DNA from 3 places in the Bradyrhizobium sp. USDA 4474 genome. Region 1 is predicted to be linked to each of the others. Evidence: predicted binding sites of a transcription regulator. Region 1 holds the regulator's gene; each other region holds the start of a gene.

What was found. Region 1 encodes LexA, which represses DNA repair genes until DNA is damaged. Its sites were predicted from a motif close to TGTTCNNNNTGTGTTCNG; they were not measured.
Region 2: ACVW16_RS27855 (DUF3072 domain-containing protein) is a predicted target of LexA. The motif match lies at 2,814-2,831, and genes of this name have one in related genera.
Region 3: ACVW16_RS24270 (nucleoid-associated protein) is a predicted target of LexA. The motif match lies at 4,996-5,013, and genes of this name have one in related genera.

What each region holds. Positions count from the first base shown of each region.
Region 1 is NZ_JBSRZJ010000002.1:89,803-96,941, forward strand. Features, by position in the region: gene ACVW16_RS02085 (HAD family hydrolase) at 1-412, shown strand, start outside; gene ACVW16_RS02090 (hypothetical protein) at 561-749, shown strand; gene ACVW16_RS02095 (molybdopterin molybdotransferase MoeA) at 963-2,174, shown strand; gene lexA (transcriptional repressor LexA) at 2,351-3,052, shown strand; gene ACVW16_RS02105 (hypothetical protein) at 3,239-3,442, shown strand; gene ACVW16_RS02110 (hypothetical protein) at 3,636-4,070, shown strand; gene ACVW16_RS02115 (ComEC/Rec2 family competence protein) at 4,081-6,366, opposite strand; gene ACVW16_RS02120 (DUF2171 domain-containing protein) at 6,463-6,696, opposite strand; gene ACVW16_RS02125 (nuclear transport factor 2 family protein) at 6,786-7,139, opposite strand, start outside.
Region 2 is NZ_JBSRZJ010000002.1:5,576,031-5,583,169, reverse strand. Features, by position in the region: gene ACVW16_RS27890 (HWE histidine kinase domain-containing protein) at 1-1,073, shown strand, start outside; gene ACVW16_RS27885 (hypothetical protein) at 1,070-1,291, opposite strand; gene ACVW16_RS27880 (hypothetical protein) at 1,434-1,691, shown strand; gene ACVW16_RS27875 (hypothetical protein) at 1,765-1,998, shown strand; gene ACVW16_RS27870 (hypothetical protein) at 2,051-2,251, opposite strand; gene ACVW16_RS27865 (hypothetical protein) at 2,287-2,496, opposite strand; gene ACVW16_RS27860 (hypothetical protein) at 2,531-2,752, opposite strand; gene ACVW16_RS27855 (DUF3072 domain-containing protein) at 2,868-3,062, shown strand; gene ACVW16_RS27850 (DUF6496 domain-containing protein) at 3,133-3,426, shown strand; gene ACVW16_RS27845 (hypothetical protein) at 3,434-3,796, opposite strand; gene ACVW16_RS27840 (Do family serine endopeptidase) at 4,070-5,593, opposite strand; gene ACVW16_RS27835 (hypothetical protein) at 5,741-5,953, opposite strand; gene ACVW16_RS27830 (putative bifunctional diguanylate cyclase/phosphodiesterase) at 6,112-7,139, opposite strand, start outside.
Region 3 is NZ_JBSRZJ010000002.1:4,752,301-4,759,439, reverse strand. Features, by position in the region: gene ACVW16_RS24290 (S1/P1 nuclease) at 1-135, opposite strand, end outside; gene ACVW16_RS24285 (PLP-dependent transferase) at 625-1,755, opposite strand; gene ACVW16_RS24280 (metallo-hydrolase/oxidoreductase) at 1,787-2,986, opposite strand; gene ACVW16_RS24275 (Fic family protein) at 3,141-4,688, opposite strand; gene ACVW16_RS24270 (nucleoid-associated protein) at 5,023-6,069, shown strand; gene ACVW16_RS24265 (hypothetical protein) at 6,029-6,739, shown strand; gene ACVW16_RS24260 (hypothetical protein) at 6,714-7,139, shown strand, end outside.

The sequences.
Region 1 (7,139 bases):
CGCATCGCTCGGCATCGGCATCTCGGATGCGCAGTTCCTCGAAGGATGGAACGCGATCTTCGCCGGCGAGATGCCTGATATTGCGGAGCTGCTGCCGCGTGCGGCGAAGCAGATGCCGGTCTATGCCTTCTCCAACACCAACCGCCCCCATGTGGACTTTTTTTCGAAGGAATATGCCGACCTGCTCGGGCATTTCCGCGAGCTCTACCTGTCCTCGAGCATCGGGCTGCGCAAACCCGATGCGGAGGCCTTCGACCATGTCGTCGCCGCGATGGGGGTGCCCGCGAACCGCATCGTGTTCTTCGATGATCTCGCCGAGAACGTCGAAGGTGCACGGGCGCGCGGCCTGACCGCGGTGCATGTGACCTCGCCGACCGACGTCGGAAATGCCCTGAAGGCGCTGGGGATCTGACTTGGCAACCCGGCTCTGATTCCGGAGGCAATTTCACTGGAACTCGGGAACCAAAACCCTTTGTGCATTTTTGTACAGAGTTCCGGGAACGGAATCCCCGGCTCCGGACTCTATAGTCCGTTGGGAATTCTACATCGGACTTATCATCGTGTTGGGCAAAACCTACCTCACCAAGCAGGCCTCCCTGCTGATGAAATACGCCAGGACCACCTCGAATTCTGAGCTCTCCGCAAAACTGATCAGCAAGGCCGCCGACCTGAAGGCCCAGGCCGATCCAATGCCCGACAAGAATCCCAAAGCGCCTGATGTCAGTCCGAGCGAGCCGCCGGGGACCTGACCGATGCTGGCCACGGCTCTTGTCTTTGCCTTGGCCGTCGTTGTGCCGGTATGCGTCGCTCTCCTGATCATGCCGCGGCTGAACCGCCAGCTTCGTCCCACGGCTCCAGGGGTGGGATAAATCATCTTGTGCGGCTGCTTTGCCTGGACGCTCCCGCTCGGCTAGAACTCTCGCGGCTGATTTGCCCGAATGGGCGTAGCTGGAGTTTTCACCGTGGCCCTCATGCCGGTATCCGATGCGCTTGCTGCCGTGCTCGCGGGAGCGGAGCCGCTGGCCGAGGAAACAGTTGCGCTCGATCGGGCCTTTCATCGCGTGCTTGCGCGCGATGTCGCGGCGCGGCGGACGCAGCCGCCTGAGGCGATGTCGGCGATGGATGGCTATGCCGTGCGTGCGGCCGATGCGGCCAAGGTCGACACACGGCTCACGGTGATCGGCGAAGTCGCGGCCGGCCGGCCGTTTGCTGGAAGGGTCGGCGCCGGCGAAGCCGTGCGGATCTTCACCGGTGGCGTCGTTCCCGATAACGCGGATGCCGTGGTGATCCAGGAGGACACCGTCGCCGACGGCGAGTGCATCACGATCAAGGAAGCCGCCATCACCGGACGACACATCCGCCCGGCCGGCATCGACTTCCGCGAGGGCGACGTGCTCCTGCGCAGCGGCACGCGGCTCACGGAGCGCGACCTCGCACTCGCCGCCGGGATGAACCATCCGCAACTCGCGGTCCGCCGCCGGCCGACGGTCGCAATCCTCGCCACCGGCGATGAGCTGGTGATGCCGGGCTCGACGCCCGGCCACGGCCAGATCGTCTATTCCAATGGCTATGCCCTTCATGCTCTGGCTCGCAGCGAAGGTGCCGACACGATCGATCTCGGGGTCGCGGCCGATACGCTTGCCGCCACCACATCGGGCATCCGCCGCGCGCGCGAGAGCGGCGCCGACATCCTGATCACGACCGGCGGTGCCTCGGTGGGCGACCACGATCTGGTGCAACAGGCACTGAGGGACGAAGGTATCTCGATGGCGTTCTGGAAGATCGCGATGCGACCGGGCAAGCCCATGATGAACGGGCAACTGGGATCGATGCGCGTGATCGGCCTGCCCGGCAATCCCGTATCATCCTACGTTTGCGCTTTCCTGTTTCTGGTCCCGCTGATTCGCGCGCTGTCGGGGCGTTCGGTGGTTCATCATCGCCGCGAGCGCGCCGTGCTCGGCCGCGATGTCGGCGCCAACGATCAGCGCGAAGATTATCTGCGCGCGCGGCTGGCAGAGCGTGACGACGGCACGCTGGTCGCCGTTCCCGTCGATCATCAGGACTCCTCGTTGCTTTCGAATCTGGCTGCGGCACAGGCACTTCTCGTGCGCGCACCGTTCGCGCCGAAGGCCGAAGCAGGCACCGCTTGCGAGGTGCTGCGGCTGCCCGTCTGACCGCTTCGTTCGCGTGCGTTCCGCGAACTTCGTCGCGTTCACGGTAAATTAAGCAGTTGCGGAACATGTATCGAACATATAGTGTCCGTTCATGATTTGTTTCGAGCATGTAGCGGCTTATGGCTGAATTCAGCGTCTCGGAATTGAATGACATCACCAGGGGGATTTTGGTCGAGATGTTAACGCGCAAACAATACGAGCTCCTGCGGTTCATCAGCGAGCGGCTGAAGGAAAGCGGCGTGCCGCCCTCCTTCGACGAGATGAAGGACGCGCTCGATCTGCGCTCGAAATCGGGCATCCACCGCCTGATCACTGCGCTCGAGGAGCGCGGCTTCATCCGCCGTCTGCCCAACCGCGCCCGCGCGATCGAGGTGATCAAGCTGCCCGAGCTCCAGGCCGCCGCCGGCAGTCGCCGCGGCTTCACCCCGAGCGTCATCGAGGGCAACCTCGGCAAGGTGCGCATGACGTCGAGCCCGCCGGCGGATGAGGGCGAGCGTCCCGTCGCGGTGCCCGTCATGGGCCGGATCGCGGCCGGTACGCCGATCGAAGCCTTGCAGACCCGCAGCCACACTATCAGCGTTCCGCCCGACATGCTCGGCGCGGGCGAGCACTATGCGCTCGAAGTGCGCGGCGATTCCATGGTGGACGCCGGCATCCTCGACGGCGACATGGCCCTCATCCAGCGCAACGAGAGCTGCGACACTGGCGACATCGTCGTCGCCCTGATCGACGACGAGGAAGCCACCTTGAAGCGCTTCCGTCGCCGCGGCGCCTCGATCGCGCTCGAGCCAGCGAATGCCGCCTATGAGGTCCGCATCCTGCCCCCCAACCGGGTCAAGATCCAGGGCAAGCTGATCGGTCTCTATCGCAAGTACTGAGCGCCACGTTCTCGCGCGATCGGTGACTGCGATCAACGATTGGAGCGGACGATTGTCCGCTCCGGCTGGATAGACTTTCTGGTTCTGCACAGATTATCCCGCCACCTCTCCAGCCCTACATCCCCGGCATGCCGCAACGAAGCACACTCGCTTCGATGGGCCTCCAGGGAGACTGAGGAGAGAATGATGGGCAAGATCATCCTGAGCACCGTCACGATGACGCTGATCACAGCGTCCGGATCGCACGCCTTTGCTGCGCATGCGCAGCATCGCCTCGGCAAGGTGCCGCAGGCGACGAGCGCGCAGATCCGCGATGCCCGCAACGCCATCGAGCAACAGGCGCAGCCCGGCTGGCAATATTCCGGCTGGTCCGCGCCGGCCGGACGCTGAGCGCGAAGCCTCCCAAATGCACGGAGGCAAGCTTTGTTCCCAGCCGTTCGGGAAAGATAATGTGATTGCGGCTCGCGGATCGGAGCCGCAGATTTGCCTACAACCAAGCAGAGTCTTGCAGGCTTCAACTCTGATAGAGGCCGGCGCCTCCAGGACAGAGGCGCGGGTTGCTATCCCCGATGAGGAGCACCCGATGTGTGACTATAGCTTGCATGCCGTCGCGACGCGTCCCGCAGAAGTCGGCGAGACGATCGTCACGACAACGTTCCGCGGCACCTCGACGCGCGGCTTCGCCTCTGAAGCCGACATGTCGGTCGCGGTCTGCCTGCTTCCGGGAACGGAGCTCGCCTTCGCCGACAACGTCCGCTACGACAACAGGTGGATCTGGACCCGCACCATCAATTCCCGCGTAGGCAAGTTCGGCAAGGTTGATCCGCACATTCCCGATCGCCATCACGACGCGATCGAATTCCCCGATGGCAAATACGTGCTGGTGACGCAGCTCGTCGAAGGCCAGCGCGCAACCGTGCTGCAACTGCCCGTGACCCAGCCGCTCGGCGAGCGCGAGCACAAGCCGCAAGTGGCCGCCGACAGTCGCACGACGCCGCCACGCCTGCCGATCGGCTGAAGCGTCGATTCTAGTCCTCGGCCTGAAGGTCGGCCTCCGACGGCGTTGCGTCTTTGGTCCGCGGAGCTGCCGACCGTGGCTTGAGGGTTTGGCCGAAATCTGCATCGCCGGGCGCCACCGGCGACCAGGAGCGGTTTGCGCCCCTCGCTCTCACCGGCTGAACCGCAAAACCGTCACCGCGCTGTGTCAGCGCAAGCGCGCCCTGGCTCGCCAGACGCGGCCGATCGATCACCATTGCAGCGCAATCGGGCGGCGCAGGCCTCGCCGTCACCACCAGCGCTGCGCGGCTGCAATCGTCGGCCAGCGCGTCGATGCGCAGCGCCAGCGCAATCATGCGGCCGTCGGCAAGCGGCGTCACGCAGCCGGCATCGTCGCACGACACGCCGTCGCCGAGCGAAGCGCTGGCGGCATCGCGCGGGTCGGCGTCCGCCGCGAGCCACTCCTTGAGAAGGAAATTGTCCTTCTTCGTCCTGATCAGATGCAGCTGCCCATCCTTGCCGCGCACCGCGACGTTCTGGCCGTCGGCGGCAATGAGAATGTCGGGTTGCCGCACCGACAAGGCCCAGATCGTTGCGACCGCAAGCACGATCGCACCCGACCAGCGCAGCGGCGTGCGCAACAGCCCCATCAGGACAAGCCCCAGGCTCGCCGTCACCAGCGGCGCGGTGCCGAAGGCGCCGACATGGCCGATAGCCCCTGGCAATGCCGCCACCCAGCGGGTGACCACAATCATCCAGTCGATGCCGATCCCCATCAGCCACCAGAACACGCCGTCCAGCCCGAACGGAGCCGCGAGCAGTCCCAACAGCCCGGCCGGCATCACCAGCGCCGAGACGACGGGCATCGCACCGAGATTGGCGAGCACGCCGTAGGGCGTGACGCGGTGAAAATGGAAGGCGGCATAGGGCGTGGTCGCAAGCCCCGCGATCATGGAAGCCATGAACAGCATCGCGATCTCGCGGCCGCCCCACAGCGCAATCCGCGCCGTCGTCGAATGATCGGGCGAGGCAAGCAGGTTCGGCATCCCGATCTGCACCATTGCCACCAGCCCGAGCGTCGCCGCAAACGACATTTGGAAGCTCGGATGCACCAGCGCTTCCGGCGCAACCGCGAGCACGATCAGCGCCGCCACCGCCAGCGTGCGGAACGTGATCGCGCGACGGTCGACGATCACGGCAATCAGCACCACCGCGGTCATGAAGAACGATCGCTGGGTTGCGACCTCCGCGCCCGAGAGCAGCAGATAGAATGCGGAGGCCACCAGCGCCGCGGCCGCCGACCATTTCTTGATTGCGAATCCGGCCGCCAGCCCGGGGATCAGCGCCAACAGCGCGCGGACCGCGAAGAAGACGACTCCAGCGACGACCGCCATGTGGTAGCCGGAGATCGACAGCACGTGGCCAAGCCCCGAGACGAACATCGCATCGTTGACGGGCGTGGTGATCGCATCGCGGCGGCCGGTCAAAAGCGCGGTCGCGATTGCGCGGTTGTCGCCGTCGAGCACGGCGCGGATCCGCGCGTCGATCGCATCGCGCAGGCCCTGCATGAGCGCAGCATAGCGCAACTGCAATCCGCCTGACACCGGCGGCGTCACCGTCGTGATCGCCCCCATCGCGAAACCGGACGCGCCGATGCCCTGGAAGAACATGTCGCGCGAGAAATCGTAGCTGCCCGGCCGCAACGGCGACAGCGGCGGCATCAACCGGGCCTTCAACTGCACGAAGCTGCCGACATCGGGCGCCGTCCCCTTGCGCACGGAGAGGCGGACGCGCTCGAGCTTGACGTCGCCGCGCTGCGCCTCCATCGCGGTGACGCGCAGCACGAACCGGTCGGTGCGTTCGCGAATGTCGCGGGTCTCGACGAAGCCCGACAGCGACACGGAATAAAGCGGCTTTGCGAGCACGGCGTGGGCGATGCTTGCTGTCCTCCACGTCGCCGCAGCAAGACCGGCCGCAACCGCCGCGATCATGATCGCGGGTGCAAACCACCGGCTCCGCCGCAACAGAACCGCGCCAAGCGTCGACGCGCCCGCCGTCGCGACCGTCACCCAGAGCACCGGCTCATGGTCGGCGGCGAAGTACAGCGCGATGCCGCAGCCGAAGGCGATGGGGACCCATGGGAACAGTCGTCCAGCGCCGGCCTCGGCCTTCGCCCAATCACCCAGCTTTCCGGCGATCGACGACCAGACGCCGAAGCCTGCCGGCACAAAGCCGCCGGCCGACGCTGTTCGGCCGCTGCCGGGCCAGGTCCCGGCCATACCTTGCGAGGCACGTTGTGGCCGGCCCGGCTCCGCCATCCCTCAGCAACCCTGCGCTACGCTACTGCACGGAAGCTACCGGAACGTGCGGCGGCACGGATAGCGGCACAAATCGGGAACGAAGAGGCTTCCGCCCTACTTTTCCTCTTCCATCGTCACGGCGACATCGGCCTTGGCGGACAGCCGAACCTTGTTGCCCTCGACATCGGCAACCAGGCCCTTGTCGATGAAATGGTGGTGGCCCTTGTGGCTGCCCTCGCCGCTGTCCTTTTTGGTCAGCTTGATGCGATTGCCTTCGACCTTGTCGACCGTGCCGATATGGACACCGTCGGCGCCGATGACTTCCATATGCTCAGCGATGTTCTGCATGGTGGGATGCTCCTGTGGATCCACCTCAACCCGGCGCCCGCGCATTCGTTTCCAGCGCCGGAATGACGATGCCGTGCGCGGCGCGCCTGTCAGATCAACGGCGCCTTCGCCGAGGCGTGGTGATTGACGATCTTCCAGTCGCCGTCTTCGCGAATGATGACCCAGCTCATCTTGACGACGAGGTCAGGCCGTTCGCCCGCCAGGTCGAACGTGATGGTCGCGCCCATGTTGATCGTATCGGGCCCTGCCTGCGCCGCCTGCACCTCGGAGAACGCCGCGCTCGGCCTGCGCCAGCGCGGCAGGCCGTTGAAGTAATCGGCCACGCCATTCCTGCCCCGATAGAGCTTCGGGTTGGAGCCGAAGAAGAATGCGTTCTTTGAATAAAGCGACGACAGCGCAACCGCATCGAGGGTCGCGAAGCCGGCGCACCATTTCGCGATGAT
Region 2 (7,139 bases), 5.5 Mb from region 1:
AGGATCGCGTCCGCGCCCGCACGGCTGAGCTCGAGAATTCCACCGCAAAGCTGCGCGAGAGCGAAGAGCGTCGCAGCATGGCGATCGCTGCAGGCAAGATGGGATCCTGGGATTGGGATTGGATCAACGGCGACTGGATGTGGGACGAGGGCCAGTACCGCATTTTCGGCGTGACGCCGGAGACCTTCAACGTCACCTCGGCCAGCGTCCAGGCACTGCTGCATCCCGACGACGCCGACCAGTTCAGCCGGGCCATTGCCGCCTTCAACACCGGCACTCACGCCTATGAAGGCGAGTTTCGTATCCGCCGGCCTGATGGCGAGGTGCGCTGGTGCGTCGGCACGGCGGCCGCAACCGTCGATCCCAACGGCCGCGTCGTGCGGGTGAGCGGCGTCACGGTCGACATCACCGAACGCAAGCGCGCCGAGGAGCGACAGAACCTGCTGGCGCGCGAGGTCGATCATCGCGCCAAGAACGCACTCGCGCTCGCACAGTCGATCGTGCGCCTGACCCGCGCCGACGAGGTCAAGGCTTATGTCAACGCGGTCGAGGGCCGCATCAACGCGCTCGCGCGCGTGCACACCATCCTGTCGCTGTCGAGCTGGCGGGGCGCCGAGCTATCGAGGCTGATCGAGGAGGAGCTTGCACCCTACTCGGTGGGCGGACAGATCAAGTTTGCGGGCCCGGAGGTGCAATTGCTGCCGGCGACGGCGCAGACACTGGCGCTGGCGCTGCACGAGCTCTTCACCAATTCGGCGAAGTATGGCGCGCTCTCGACACGGTCGGGACGGCTCACGATCGGCTGGCAGGCCGAGAACGATCTCCTCACCTTGACTTGGGAAGAAACCGGCGGTCCCCGGGTCAGAGCGCCGAAAGCGCGTGGCTTCGGAACGAGAAGCCTGCTGGCCAGTGTGGAATCCCAACTCGGCGGACAGGCGCAATTTGATTGGCGTCCGGAGGGCCTGTTGTGCCGCCTCGACGTTCCGTTGACGCGCAAGAGCGCGGCAACATCGGAAGCGCAGGACAAGTTCGAAGCCAGCGACTCTCTGGAGCTTCAGCGCGCCTCCGGTTAACGCGACGCAGCGAGTTTCAATCGCGGCATCGGCCGCGGCTCGTCGGCGACGCGCCCCTCGAGCCAGGCTTCCGTCTGCGCAAGATCGCGCAAGGCCGTCGCATAACGGCGGGCCGCGCTGCGCTCGGCACCGCGCGGCAGCTTGCGCGCCTTGCGCAGCATGTCGGCCGCCGCGTTACGGTACGCCAACGAGCGATAGAGAAAGACCACTTTACCCATATCAAATGTTCCCGTGTTGACGGTGATCCATCTTCGCAAGGCCCGGATGAACGCCGGATGAAGCGGGTCATGACAATTCTTTCACGGGGCTGGAACCCGCGATCGTCGCTCGCGTTTGCCTGCCAGTTCGAGCGGCAGAGCCATGCGCGCAAAAAAATCGTCGAGCCTCATCTCTTCCACCGGCGTCATCAAGTTGATGACGCACGCGATGATGGGCGCGGCACTCGGTCTTGCATTCACGCTCGCGCTCATCCTGGCCAATCCTGCGGTCGCCGAGTTGCTGAACCAGAGCGGGCGTTCGGCGGCATTCGTTTTTGCCGCGACTCTGGTGACGACGTTTGCGATTGGCGCAGCGCTGACGGGAATTGTATTCATCCTCAGCGAGGACAAGCAATCTTGACACTTTGTTCGGAACTCCTGCGACCGAAAGCGGTTGGCTGCCTGCGTCAATTCAACTCAGGGAGTTCCTTCACATGAAGACGATCAAGCTCGCTCTTGCCGTGATGCTGGCAACCGGCCTCGCCGCCGCGCCGTTCGCCGCGCAGGCCAAGTCGCACAAGAAGCACCATTCCTCCATGTCGCAGACCACGACGGGAGCGAACATGAAGAAGAACGTTGCTCCCGACGCGTCGGGCCAGGGTGGCGCCGGCCCCGGCAGCGACCAGGGCGGCAGCATGACCAAGCCCCAGAACGGTACGAGCAAGTAAGCGCCGCAATAGGAGCCCCGCGGTGACGCGGGGCTTTCCGGCCGGACGTCCCTTAACGCCACATCGTCGGCGTGCGGGTCAGTGCGCGGCGGCCGACCTGTTTCAAATCCTCGAGAGAGCAATCATCCTCGCGCGCGGCTGCACGCAAGCTCGCGGCGACGCGCTCGCGCAACGTCGTATCCCCCGGGGGAATGTCCGCGCAGACTTCATCGAGCACCGCCTGCAGCGCGGCGGTCATGTCGGCATGCGGCATGGACGAGCTCCAGCATGTCGCGTTGCGCGACTGCTTTAGCTGCGTCGGATGTCAGTGATGTTAAGGCAGCCGCCGGCGGAGGCTGTCTTCACGAGGTGGTCAAGCCTGGCCCGCTTGCGCATGATCAGGATCTGGGCCGCAGCATCGTCGAGGCCCTCGCGCTGCAACTGCCGGATCGCGGAGCCCAATTCGAGGATCTCGGCGCGCAGTTTCAGAATCCGGTAGGTGTCCGGGTCTTCCTCCACCACAAGCCTCCATCCAGCACATGCATCGTCTGCTTCAGCGCGGCGCAGCCACGCTTGCCGCCTTGCTCTCGCTCTTCGGCGGACGAAGGCGCACCCGGTCACGGCTGTCGGGCAACACCTCGCCGCCGCCTGCGGCTTTCCATTCGGCGATCAGCAGAGTGATTTTCCGGCGCAGATCCATCTGCGCCTGAACCCGTTCGGTGCAGTCTCGATCGCGATTGACGAGATCGCGCACGGTCGCCTCGATATCGGCCATCTCAAGCCTCAAGGCCCTGATTTTGCGTCGAATTTCATTAATTCGGTTGTCCATGGCTTGTTAGAACAAAATAAGAACATATAGTCAAGCCACGAATTCGAGATGGAGAGCGGACATGCAGGTTCACGGTAAATATGAGGCCAAGGCTTTTCTCATGGATCAGATGACCCGGGCCCAGGGGCTGCGGCTGAAACGGCTCAGCGAAGAGGCCTATCAGCCAGCCCAGTACGATCGCGCTCTGTCCTTTGCCGAAGCCGCGCGCCGCATCCAGGTGCTGGAGGCGGAAATCGAACTCGCGAACTCCTTCTGAAGCGCGACCCGCGCCGTTGGAACGTTGCGTCAGCAATACGGTTCTTTCCTTGGGCCAAGGGAGAGAGTTGATGGCACGCAAGGCAAAGAAGCGCCGCTACTCACGCAGTGCCGGCAGCGACGTCGAGCGCGAAATGCGCCGTTACAAGAAGGGAACCGCCAAGAGCGGACCGGGCGGTCGCGGCGGACGCGTGAAGAGCCGCAAGCAGGCGATCGCAATCGGTTTGTCCGAAGCGCGCGCGAAGGGCAAGAAGGTCCCGAAGAAGGCGTCGAAGCGGAAGACGTCCAAGAAGAAGACGTCCAAGAAGGCGACCAAGAGAAAGACGACCAGGAAGAGCTCGAAGCGCAAATCCAGCAAGCGATGACGCGGCGTCAGATCATGCTGCCAGGCATGAAGCAGCGGATCGAAACACCGAACACAGTCTTGACCGGCCACACCATGGTGCGGCCGGCGCGGTTCGGCTCGGTGATCACGGCTTCATCGGGGACCTCCACCCACTCCCCGTCGAGACGGACTCGATAGTGCCCATTGTGGGACTCCCAATCGGGGTCGGCCACAGCGACGCCGTCGGCATCGGAGCAGCACGGACCAAGATGGCTGCGCAGGCTGTCGAACCAGGGCTTGAGCGGCGAGTCGGTGAAGCGGCCGTCATCGCGCCCCGAGGCGCTTCCGGTCCACAGCACAAGCGGCGCTACGAGCAGCGCAAGCTTCAGCGAGAGCTTCAATCGATCCATGTCGGCACCGATCAAATGCGAACCGCCGGTCGGTTCCACAAAACAGCCGGCCGTGACGTTTCACTCTTGCAATTCACCTCGGCGGCTTCATTGCAGCCGAAGCACAACACACTATTCCGAAGTCTGACTTGCGAACGCGGCTTTTTCGGGCGAACCGGTCACCATTGCTGCCGTTAACGAGAATGTTATCGGTGCCCTGTGGGTATCTCGCGCGCGCGCACGAAAAAGGCGGCCCACAGGCCGCCTTTTGACTTTGCCATCGAGAGCGCGAGGCTATGCGAGCGGCACCGCGACGAAGTGGGTCGCCTCCGCGTTCTTCACCTGCAACAGCACGCTGTGCTTGCCCGACGATTTGGCCTGGGCCAGTTCGGAGCGAACGTCGCCGACATTGGCGACCGCCTTGCCGCCGACATTGAGAATGACGTCGCCGGTCTGGATGCCATGCTGTGCCGCCGGTCCCTGCGGGTCGACTTCGGTGACCACGACGCCCTTCTGGCCTGCACCCTGAACCTCGCCGGCCGGCGCCAGGCTGAGGCCGAGGCGCGGCGTGCCGGGGGCCTGCTGCGTTTTGCCCGCGTCGGCTTTGGCCTGTTGTTCATTCGGCAGCTCGCCGAGCGCAAGTGTCACGGTCTTGCTGTCGCCGTTGTGGAGGACGTCGAGCTTCACCGATGTGCCCGGCGCCAACCCGGCGATGGTGCGGGCGAGATCGCGCGAGTCCTTGATCGCCGTGCCGTTGACGGCGGTGATGACGTCGCCCGCCTCGATGCCGGCCTTCGCCGCCGGGCTGCCATCCTGCGGGTTGTCGACGATCGCACCGCGCGCCGCCTTGAGGCCGAGGCTGTCGGCGATCTCCGCGGTCACCGGCTGCACCTGCACGCCGAGCCAGCCGCGGGTCACTGCCCCCTTGTCCTTCAGCTGGGCGACGACGAGCTTTGCAGTCGCGGACGGAATATCGAAACCGATGCCGACCGAGCCGCCCGACGGCGAATAGATCGCAGTGTTCACGCCGATCACATTGCCGTTCATGTCGAAGGCCGGACCGCCGGAATTGCCCTTGTTGATCGGCGCATCGATCTGGATGAAGTCGTCGTAAGGACCGTTGCCGATATCGCGGCCACTGGCCGAGACGATGCCGGCCGTCACGGTGCCGCCGAGGCCGAAGGGATTGCCGACAGCGACCACCCAGTCGCCGATCCGCGGCTTCTGATCGGAGAATTTCACGAACGGGAAGTTCGTCTTGCCCTCCACCTTGATCAACGCGAGATCGGTCTTCGGGTCGGTGCCGACCACCTTCGCGGTGTAAATCGTGCCGTCGTCCGTCGTCACCTGCACCGACTCGGCGTGGTCGACGACATGGTTATTGGTCACGGCATAGCCGTCTGCGGAGATGAAGAACCCGGAGCCCTCGCCCGTGATCACCTGGTGATGCTGGTGCGGCATGCCATTCATCCCGCCCGGGAAGCGGAAGCCGAACTGCTCGAACGGCGAATCCTCGTCCTGATCCATCCGGTTCTGTTGCAGCATCGCGCTCTTGTCGTTGTCGCGGTCGATCTTCACCCGCACGGAGATGACGGCCGGCTTGACCTTGCTGACGAGGTCGGCGAAGCCCGGCGGCGTCGCTGCGCTGTCAGCTGCCTGCGCCGGCGAAATCAGGGAAGTCACGCCGAACGGCGTTGACGCGGGAGAAGCAACCAGCACGGCCACGCCAAGCGCGGCCACGGTGCCGAGCAGCGCAATCCGGCGCGGCTTCAGAATCCTACGGGTCCTGGTGGTGTCGGAATTCTCGCGATGGGTCATGTCGAAATCTCCATGTTGGGTAAGTCGCCTTGCACCCAACATGGAGATCGTCACCTTACGACGTCCCGTCCACGCGATTAATTCTTGGCAAAGGTCGTGCGGCGGGCCGCCGCAGGGGAATTCTTCCGAGCAATGACGAAAGCACCCTCAGGCCGCAGCTGGATGTTCCCATGCCGCGTCGCCGGTGGCGTCCTCTTCGGGTTGCGCATTGCAAGCGTCGAAATGCGCCTTCAATGCGATCTCGGCGAGATGTTCGAAATGTTCGGCCTGACCGAGCAGCTGCCAGTTCTGGAGCGGCCGATAGGCCGCCTGCTGGCGACAGAGGGACGCCAGCGCGCGGTAGCGACGTACGTTCTCCATGAGACCCTCCCTCGCAATTGCAGGTCTTATTACCCTGATTTGCGTCACGCCGATGGCGGTTGTGCAAAACATTTTTTGCGCGCCCGCGCTTAACCTGCGTTAACTTTTAGGAAATGCGCAGAGGCGCGTTGGTTCCTATCGGGCCACGCGATCGGAACTCACAAGGCGTAACGGCGACGTTCGACGTTGATGCTGATCAAATCGAAATAATGTTCGATCGGTTCGGGGCGGCCGATCAGATAGCCCTGCATCTCCTCACAAGTCTCACCTGCCAGGAAGGCGCGCTGCAACTCCGTCTCCACCCCCTCCGCAACGACCGGAATGTGCAGGGCGTGTGCAAGGCTCAGGACCGCACGGACGATCTCCGCCGACTGCGGCGTCGCCCCGAGGTTCAGGATGAAGCTGCGATCGATCTTGATCTTGTCGAACGGGAACGACTGCAAATAAGACAACGATGAATACCCTGTGCCGAAATCGTCCATCGCGATGCGGATGCCGAGCGCCTTCAGCCGCCGCAGCAGGTTGACGGCGCGGCCGAAATCGCCGATCAGCACGCCCTCGGTGATCTCGACTTCGAGCCGTGTCGGCGCGAGCCCCGTCTCCAGCAGGATTTGATGGATAGATCGTTCGAGATCGCCAGCCTGGAACTGGACCGGCGACAGATTGACGCCGACCTGCAACGGCCGCGGCCAGGAAGCTGCCTCCCGGCACGCCTCCCGCAAGACCCATTCGCCAATCTGGATGATCAGCCCGTTCTCCTCGGCAAGCGGAATGAACTGGTCCGGCGGCACGAAACCGCGCGTCGGATGCTTCCAGCGCAGCAGCACCTCGAATCCGATGATCTCGCCGTCCATCCGCGCCTGTGGCTGGAAGTAGATCAGGAGTTCGTTCTGCTCCATCGCCTGACGCAGATCGTGCTGCAGCAGCCGGCGGTCGCGCAGTTCCCGGTCCATCTCGGTTTCAAAGAAGCAGACCCTGCCCCGCCCCTCGCGCTTGGCGCGATACAGCGCCGAATCGGCGTTCGCCAGCAGCGTCGCGGCATCGGGGCCGTCATCGGGATAAACTGCGATGCCGACGCTGAGGCCGACATGGGGCAGATAGTCGTCGACCTCGAGTTCCTTGCCGATTGCCTCGACCAGGCGCTCGGCCAGCGACAGCACGTCTTCGCGCCTGGCGTCGTCGGGCA
Region 3 (7,139 bases), 4.7 Mb from region 1:
GCTGTCCGGCAGGCCCTCAAGGCCCTTGATCCACAGCGGATAGGCCGGATGCTGCTTGACGAGGGTATCGACCTTTGGCCGCAACGTGTCATCGAGCCGTCCGTAAGCGATTGCGGCAACTTCCATGTGACCCATATCCCACCACGCGTGGGCGGGACTGACTAACCCCCATGAGGACGAAGGATAAGACGGCGAGAACGCGCATGGCTCGGCTCCTCTTCCGCACAGCAACGGCTGGCAATGAACTATCTCAAAAATCAATCTGTGATATGTCGCCAAAGGAAAGCTGCTTTGACGGTCGCAAATTGATTTCCTAAGGCACTTCTTTGGTAAGCGCAATCTAAAGTTAAGAAAATAGTGAGCTGCAATTCAGCAGATTGCTCCAGCAGGTCCGCGGGATGCAATGCGGCACTTCTGATCAAACGACTGTCGTCTAGAGGTCTGCTGTCCCCTGAAGCAAACGCAAATTGGGGCAGCGGTGTCGGCTGTCTGCGGTAGAACGGTCTTGTGCGATTGCGGCGGCGACCAATTTAGATTCGGAAGGGATAGGCACCTCGAGGCGGAGCATTGCAGCGTACAAGACAGCCTCCTGTATGCGAACAACGAGATGAATCGGAAAGCAGATCAGCGAAGTAAACGTCGTTGCGACATTGCTGAGAGGGCAGCGCCCGTTAGCACGCGATGAACCAGACATCGTTCACTGGTTCGGGCACTGTCGGCGCGGTCGTGCTGAATATTACGCCCATTGAGGACTGCTGCGGGGCGACTTTGCCGATATCTTAGCCTGCCGCGAGTACCTGCTTGAGATCGCCGATCAAATCGGCCGTCGCCTCCAAACCCGATATTCAGCCGCACCAATCGGGCTCCATAGGACCGCGCATTCGACCCGGCTGCGGGATAGGTCATGACCAAACTGGTCGTCCCGCCCCAACTGTGGCCGATACGAAAGAGTCGGAGTGCGTCGACGAACCGCGCGACACGTGCGGCATCCCACGTTTCTGCGAGCACAATCGAGAAGACGCTCGCCGAGCCGGTAAATTGACGCATCCAGATCTCGTGTCCGGGGCAGTCCGGAAGTGACGGATGCAGAACGCGCGCGACCTCGGACTGTTCCTTCAGCCAGGTGGCGACCGCGAGGGTAGAGCGCTGGAGGGCGTCGAGCCGCACGGCCAGCGTTTCCAGGCCGCGCAACGCCAGAGCACAATGGTCGAGGGAAACTGCAAGCCCGAGCAATCGGTGCACTGGACCTCTTCGTTCGTAGGCAGCATCGTCTCGAACCGAGACCGTGCCTAGCAGCAGGTCGCTATGGCCGCCGACATACTTGGTCAGCGCTTGGATTGACACATCGACGCCGGCCGCAAATGCGTCGAATAGAACTCCCGCTGCGTAAGTGTTGTCGAGCGCTACCGGTACGCCGCGAGCATGAGCCGCTGCAACGATGGCCGGCACGTCTTGGACTTCCATTGCGATGCAGCCTGGGCTCTCGCACCAGATAAGACGAGTCTCCGCGCGGATCAGACGAGCCAAACCGGCGCCGATCATTGGCGGGTAGGCCTCGACGGAGATGCCTAAGCCCTTTAGAAGCCAGGCTCCCAATTCCTTGTTCGGCCCATAGGCGCTATCGGGCATGAGGACATGCGATCCAGCGGTGCAGAACCCGAGATAGGCGAGGACGATGGCTGCCTGTCCGCCCGGAACGACAAAACTGTGTCGCGCTCCTTCGAGATCCGCAATCCGCGCGCCGAGTTCGAGCACAAGGAAGCCAGAAGACCTCGGCGCTTTACCGTCAATTCACGATGCGGTCGCCTCGACTGGCGACACCTCTTCGCCCGGCGGTGGTGACATAGGTCGTCCAACCTGACCTTGCATGCTTGGATAGCCCATCCGGGTGCGGATGCCCATAGACGTTGCGATATCCACACGAAATCACCAGTTGGCCCTGCCCGCTATTTGGCTTTGGCACCAACGGCGCGCCTGCATTAAAGCGCGCGCCATGATGAGTTGCGACTAAGTGATCTACCTGCTTGGCATTGGCATGCTTGAGGTGCGAATAGTCTGCGTCGCCGGTCAGCAAAGCTGATCGTCCGCTCGTGAGGGTCGCAAGGATGGTCAATCCGCTGTCGTTGAGATCGGAGGGGCGGCCGCCGCTTCTTACCAATTCGCCAAAAGGAAAACGGATCCTTGCGTTGGCAGGGCGTACGACCAGATTACCCCTCTGGTCCAGTATATGTGCCAGGCGCGCGGCACCAGGTCCCAGCCGCTGGTCCGGGACAATCCAGCGGCAGCCGAGCAGATGCGGGAGAAGGAGCGCGCCATGGAGATGATCCCAATCCCAATGCGAGAGCACGATCGGAAGCTTCTCGGCTCGATCGACAACGAATCTGGATGGAAAAGTGTGGCGATTGAAAGAGATCGGAAATCCGACATCGAAGTGCAGAATTGCATTACCGCCATCGTCGCACAGAGAAATGAAATTTGCCTGGCCAACATCCCTGACCCGGATGGATGTCGCTTGTGGCAGGTCTTTGAGGATGGCTGAGACTTCGGCGGGCGTCGCCGGGGGCGGAAGTGCCGCACAGGCCGTAGCGAGCGGCTCCGGCAATACCAGCCGCGGGGCCGCTGCGGCACCTAGGGGTTGGGGCCTTAAGGGGTGCGGTGGCGCCTCGCCGGGAGTGTTGAGCAGCCGCGCGAACATCAGAACTCCCCGGGCATGCATCGAATAACCATTACCCTCGAGTTGAGCATGCCATGCCGGCAGACCATGGCCCTTGGGCCTGAGCTCGAGATGAAACCAATCGCCTGGCTCTGGCGTTGCGCCCGCAAAGCGATCAAACCGAGCCGGCGTCGTCACCACACGCAGGAGTGCAAACGGCTTGGTCTGTCCAGCACGAAAGCCGTTCAGGAGCTCTGGTCCGCTCGCGTCGACATAATCGGCATCGATGCAATCAAATTCGAAGGATACGCGGCGATGCGGGCGCGTGCTCAATGAATCCACCCGCGACACGCGGGCGTATAGTCTCCTATTGGGAAACTCCGGAGGATCTGGCGGGATATCGAAAAAGAAGAAATCGAAGATGGCCTCCTAATATCAAGCGCACGCCCCAGACGACCCTGGTCATATTTTCATAGCGGGCAGACGGTCAGCTCTCCGTTCCAGGCTCGTCCGAGAAGGCCTCGAGATAGAGGCCCTCGATCTTCGTGACTTCGTCTGGCATCAGCTGGGAGAATTCATTTTCACGAGCGCGCTTTGAAAGCCGCCCTTCATTCTGCTGCAAGAATCCAAGGAGGTTGTTGAGGGTCCGCTCCGGCATATCGACCATGTTTTCGACGCCCGCCCGGAACGTATCGAAACTCCGTAAGAACCGGGTTTCCCTCGGAAGATCCTGTTCGATGGTCCTCTGCACGCATTCGTACAGGAACTCCGCATGCGGCGTTGCATCGAAGAAGCGGTAAAAGTCAGCGGTATCGTTCAGGACCTTGACGTTGCCTTGCGGAGTCGGCTCCCATTCTATGCACGTAAGCAATCTACTCGAATAGCTTTCCAACACGTCCTTGTATTCGCCGATCTTGTCGAGAATGGCTGCCGAAACCGGAAAATGGATGCCGGCAGGATTGAAGCCGCGCCGTCCCAGAACATGGTGCATCAGGTATCGGTGAATGCGGCCATTGCCATCCTCGAATGGGTGAACGTAGACAAATCCGAAAGCCAGCACGGCGGCGGCGATGACAGGATCAAGCTCATTTTCCGCCGCCTGATCGAAGGCGATCAATCCGCGCACGAGGGGGGCAATATCTTCGTGGCGTGCGCTGATATGATCCGGAATGGGTCTTTGCGTCTCGCGGTCATGCTCGCCGACAAAGCCACCTTCGTTGCGGAAGCCGAGCTTTACGAAGCGCTCATCACCGATGACGATCCGCTGCAGGCGCAGAAACTCCGCCTCGTCGAGCGGCGCCCGTCCTGCTTCGCCGATGACCTTGCCCCACCGCTGGATGCGATCCTGTGGCGGTCTTTCTCCTTCGATGACGTAACTCGACTTCGAGTCCTTGAGGAGAAGGAAGGCGGCGGTTCGCGCGAGCAGATCCTTCGGGACCTGGCTCACCACGACGCGGGCGCGCTCCTTGAGGTCCTGTGCAACAAATTCCGTCAGCACTTGGGTCTTGAAAACGAGCGGGCAGAAGTCCGATGTGCCTGGCAGATTATTACGGACGCGATGCCGTACCGAATTCTGCCCAGAACTCGCATACTGGAGTTCGGTATCGACGGCGTCGACATAGGAGACCTTGTCTGCTGTGGGCAGATTAAGCTCACGCCCCAACAACCATTCATAGAGAAACCAGATGCGGCGCGTGTAGAGTCCGGTCGGCTTCTGCTTCACAAGGTCTGCAATCTCGTCCTCCTTCACGGTGAGGAAGAGTCGCTTCAGGATGGCAAGGTCTAGTCCTTCGTTCTTGAGTGCGAAGGTGAGATGTCCCTCGAGGCTGACGTCCGGCGCATGACGTGGCGTGTAGATGCGCCATCCACTTTGCTCGAGGATGCGGTGCTTTGTGCCGGTGGCGGAAAGCAAGCGTGGTATCGGGACGGACAGCCGGTAGGCGTCAATTAGTGCTGCGTAGCCGGCGGGGGTCGCGGACTCTGGCAGCCTTCGATCATGAAAAACGCTCACAGGGCCTGAAAATTGTAGCGGCATTGGCTCAATCCATGAAAAACGTTCTCGGCCGTGAATTTCGTTTGCCATCTCGCCTTCCGGCCGAAATTAGATCTCACACCATGAAAAAGCTTCCCGCAAGCTAAATTTTACGAAAAATATTCACGTCACCCGAATTGCGGCATCGGACTTGGGCGAGTGAAGACCCTCAACAAATCGAAGAGCCGCCGCGCTCGACCGCGCAATACGCTAATTGCATCGTTGTCACAATTAAAAGTAGAATTTCTGACAAAAGTGCAGGATTCTTAACGGGATGCGACATAATTGGAAGAGAATCGCAGATTGCCAACGTTCTCCATTTGTTCTAGGGTGATTTATGGCCTCCCTTACTGAGCAGGAGTTCGAAAGCCTGCGCATTGACCAGAGCGTATTTCATATCGTCGGCCCCGGAGAGGAACACTTGCAGCTGCTCACGGCTTTCGATGCCGGCCAACACGCGCCCTTTTTCCTGGGCCGTGCCGGATCGGTCAACAGTGGAAATCGATACGAATTCATGGCGGACTCACCGGTGCGGGCGCAACTCGCACGGATCGGCCGGGATAAAGCAACTTTCCAGGAGGAAAGCGAGAAGCTCGCAACGGCGTTCAATGAAGCTCACGACAGCACGGCTGTCGGCGCCTTCCTGATCTTCTCGCTATCCTGCTCGAGCGGCCGGCTGTTTGCCCTTTTGAAATTCGAGGACGAGAAGGTTCTTACCTACGACTACGATATCAGCCGCGGACGTTCGGGAAAGCCCCGGCCGACCTTCGGCGAAATCGAGCGGACCTTTGTTCAAAATCGCAACGCTTTGCAGAAAGCCGCGCTCATCAAGCTGCGCAAAGACGGCGACGAAATCTGCGTTGTCGATCGTCAGAATCCGCAGCGGCCTGCGGCTTATTTTGAGCGATTCTTGCTGGTGCGGCGCCAGCGAACGGAGGAGGAACTGACCAAGGCAATCGTCGATGTCACGCGCAACATTGCCTACAAGCACAAAGACATCCTTCCGCAGGGCACCATGAAAAATCTGGCGCAACGCCTATTCGATGCCAGCCAGTCAGGTGGTTCAGTCGACGGCGAAAGCGCTCAAAATTGGCTGAAAAGCATTTTCGGACCGCTGCCCGACGACAGCCCGGTCGTGACCGACTTCAAGGCAAGGCTGAAACGTGAAGGAATGGCAGGAGAATCGTTCGTCCTCCAAAAGAACGCGATTCAGGCGCCCAGAAACCGCCGCGTCGAGACGGCAAGCGGGGTCAAACTTACCTTCCCCGTCGGTTTGACGCCGTCCGTAATTTCGGTGAATCCCGACAGGGGCGAGATCATCATCAAGGACAAGATCACACTCGATGACTTCGAGCTCAACACATCTGCTCGAACGCGTTCGTGAGCTAGTCGCGAACGGCACCTCGGCGGACGAACGTGTTGACGCCCTTGTGTTGCGAGGGCGGCTGCCGTCCGCCGGTGCGCAGGTGGCCTGGCTCGCCTTCGCCGACGAAGTCCCATCGCCGTTCTCATCATTGCAAGTTTATAATCCGGCCTTGGGTGGCGATCTCGTCACGGCGGATGTCTTCGATGCGACACGCGAGGTCGTGATCACGCTTGGAAAGCCAGCCGCCCCAGCTTGCGCCTTCTTTATTTTCCAATCGAGTATTCCACATTATTTGACGCAACGGTCTGTCCTGCCCCGTCTCGCGATCGTCGATTTCAATTCCACACAGGCATTTCGCGCGCGAGGACTGGAAGTCGCTTCATGGGATTTGGCGCAGCCGGTTCCGCCTCCGGAATCCCTGCTTGGTCGCATCGACCCCACTCGCTATGTACGCGACTTTGTTCCGGATCGTGAGGTCGTCACCGATCTCAATCCCTGGATGCTGGTGGCCGCACCGGCAGCTTCATCGCCAGGGTATCAATCATGGGAAACGGTGGCTGCGCGCAGATTGTTAGGCGGGGACGGATGTCGAGGCACGCCACCTGCTCTTTTCCGGCGAGTTGGCTCGGGCGAGCCGTCCTCAGCAGGATCTTGTCACGACATTGGACCAAGCGCTCGAGGCGGCTAAGGCAGCCTATGAAGCTCACGTCCAATCGTCGAGCCGCGAGACTCTGAAGGCGCTGGCCGATCTCCGCAAAACGGTTGTTGATGAAACACAAAAGGTCGCACAACGAGCGCAGGATCTTGCGGCGACACTCTGGCGCGACTTGGCCGTCTCGGCGGCGCCTTTCATATTGAAGATCGTGGGTGACGCGGCCAAGACGCCTGGTCCTCTCATCTCTTCCCTGTTCTATTTTGCTGCCGCAATATTCGTCGGTTTGTCATTCGCGTTACAGTGGCGGATCAATGGGGCGTTTTTCGAATGCCAGGCTTCTTCCCGGCGGAGCTGGATGCAGAGCCTTTATAGCTACATCTCGGTTCGCGAGCGGGAAGAAATCGCGGAAACGCCGATCGAACAAGCGATGAAA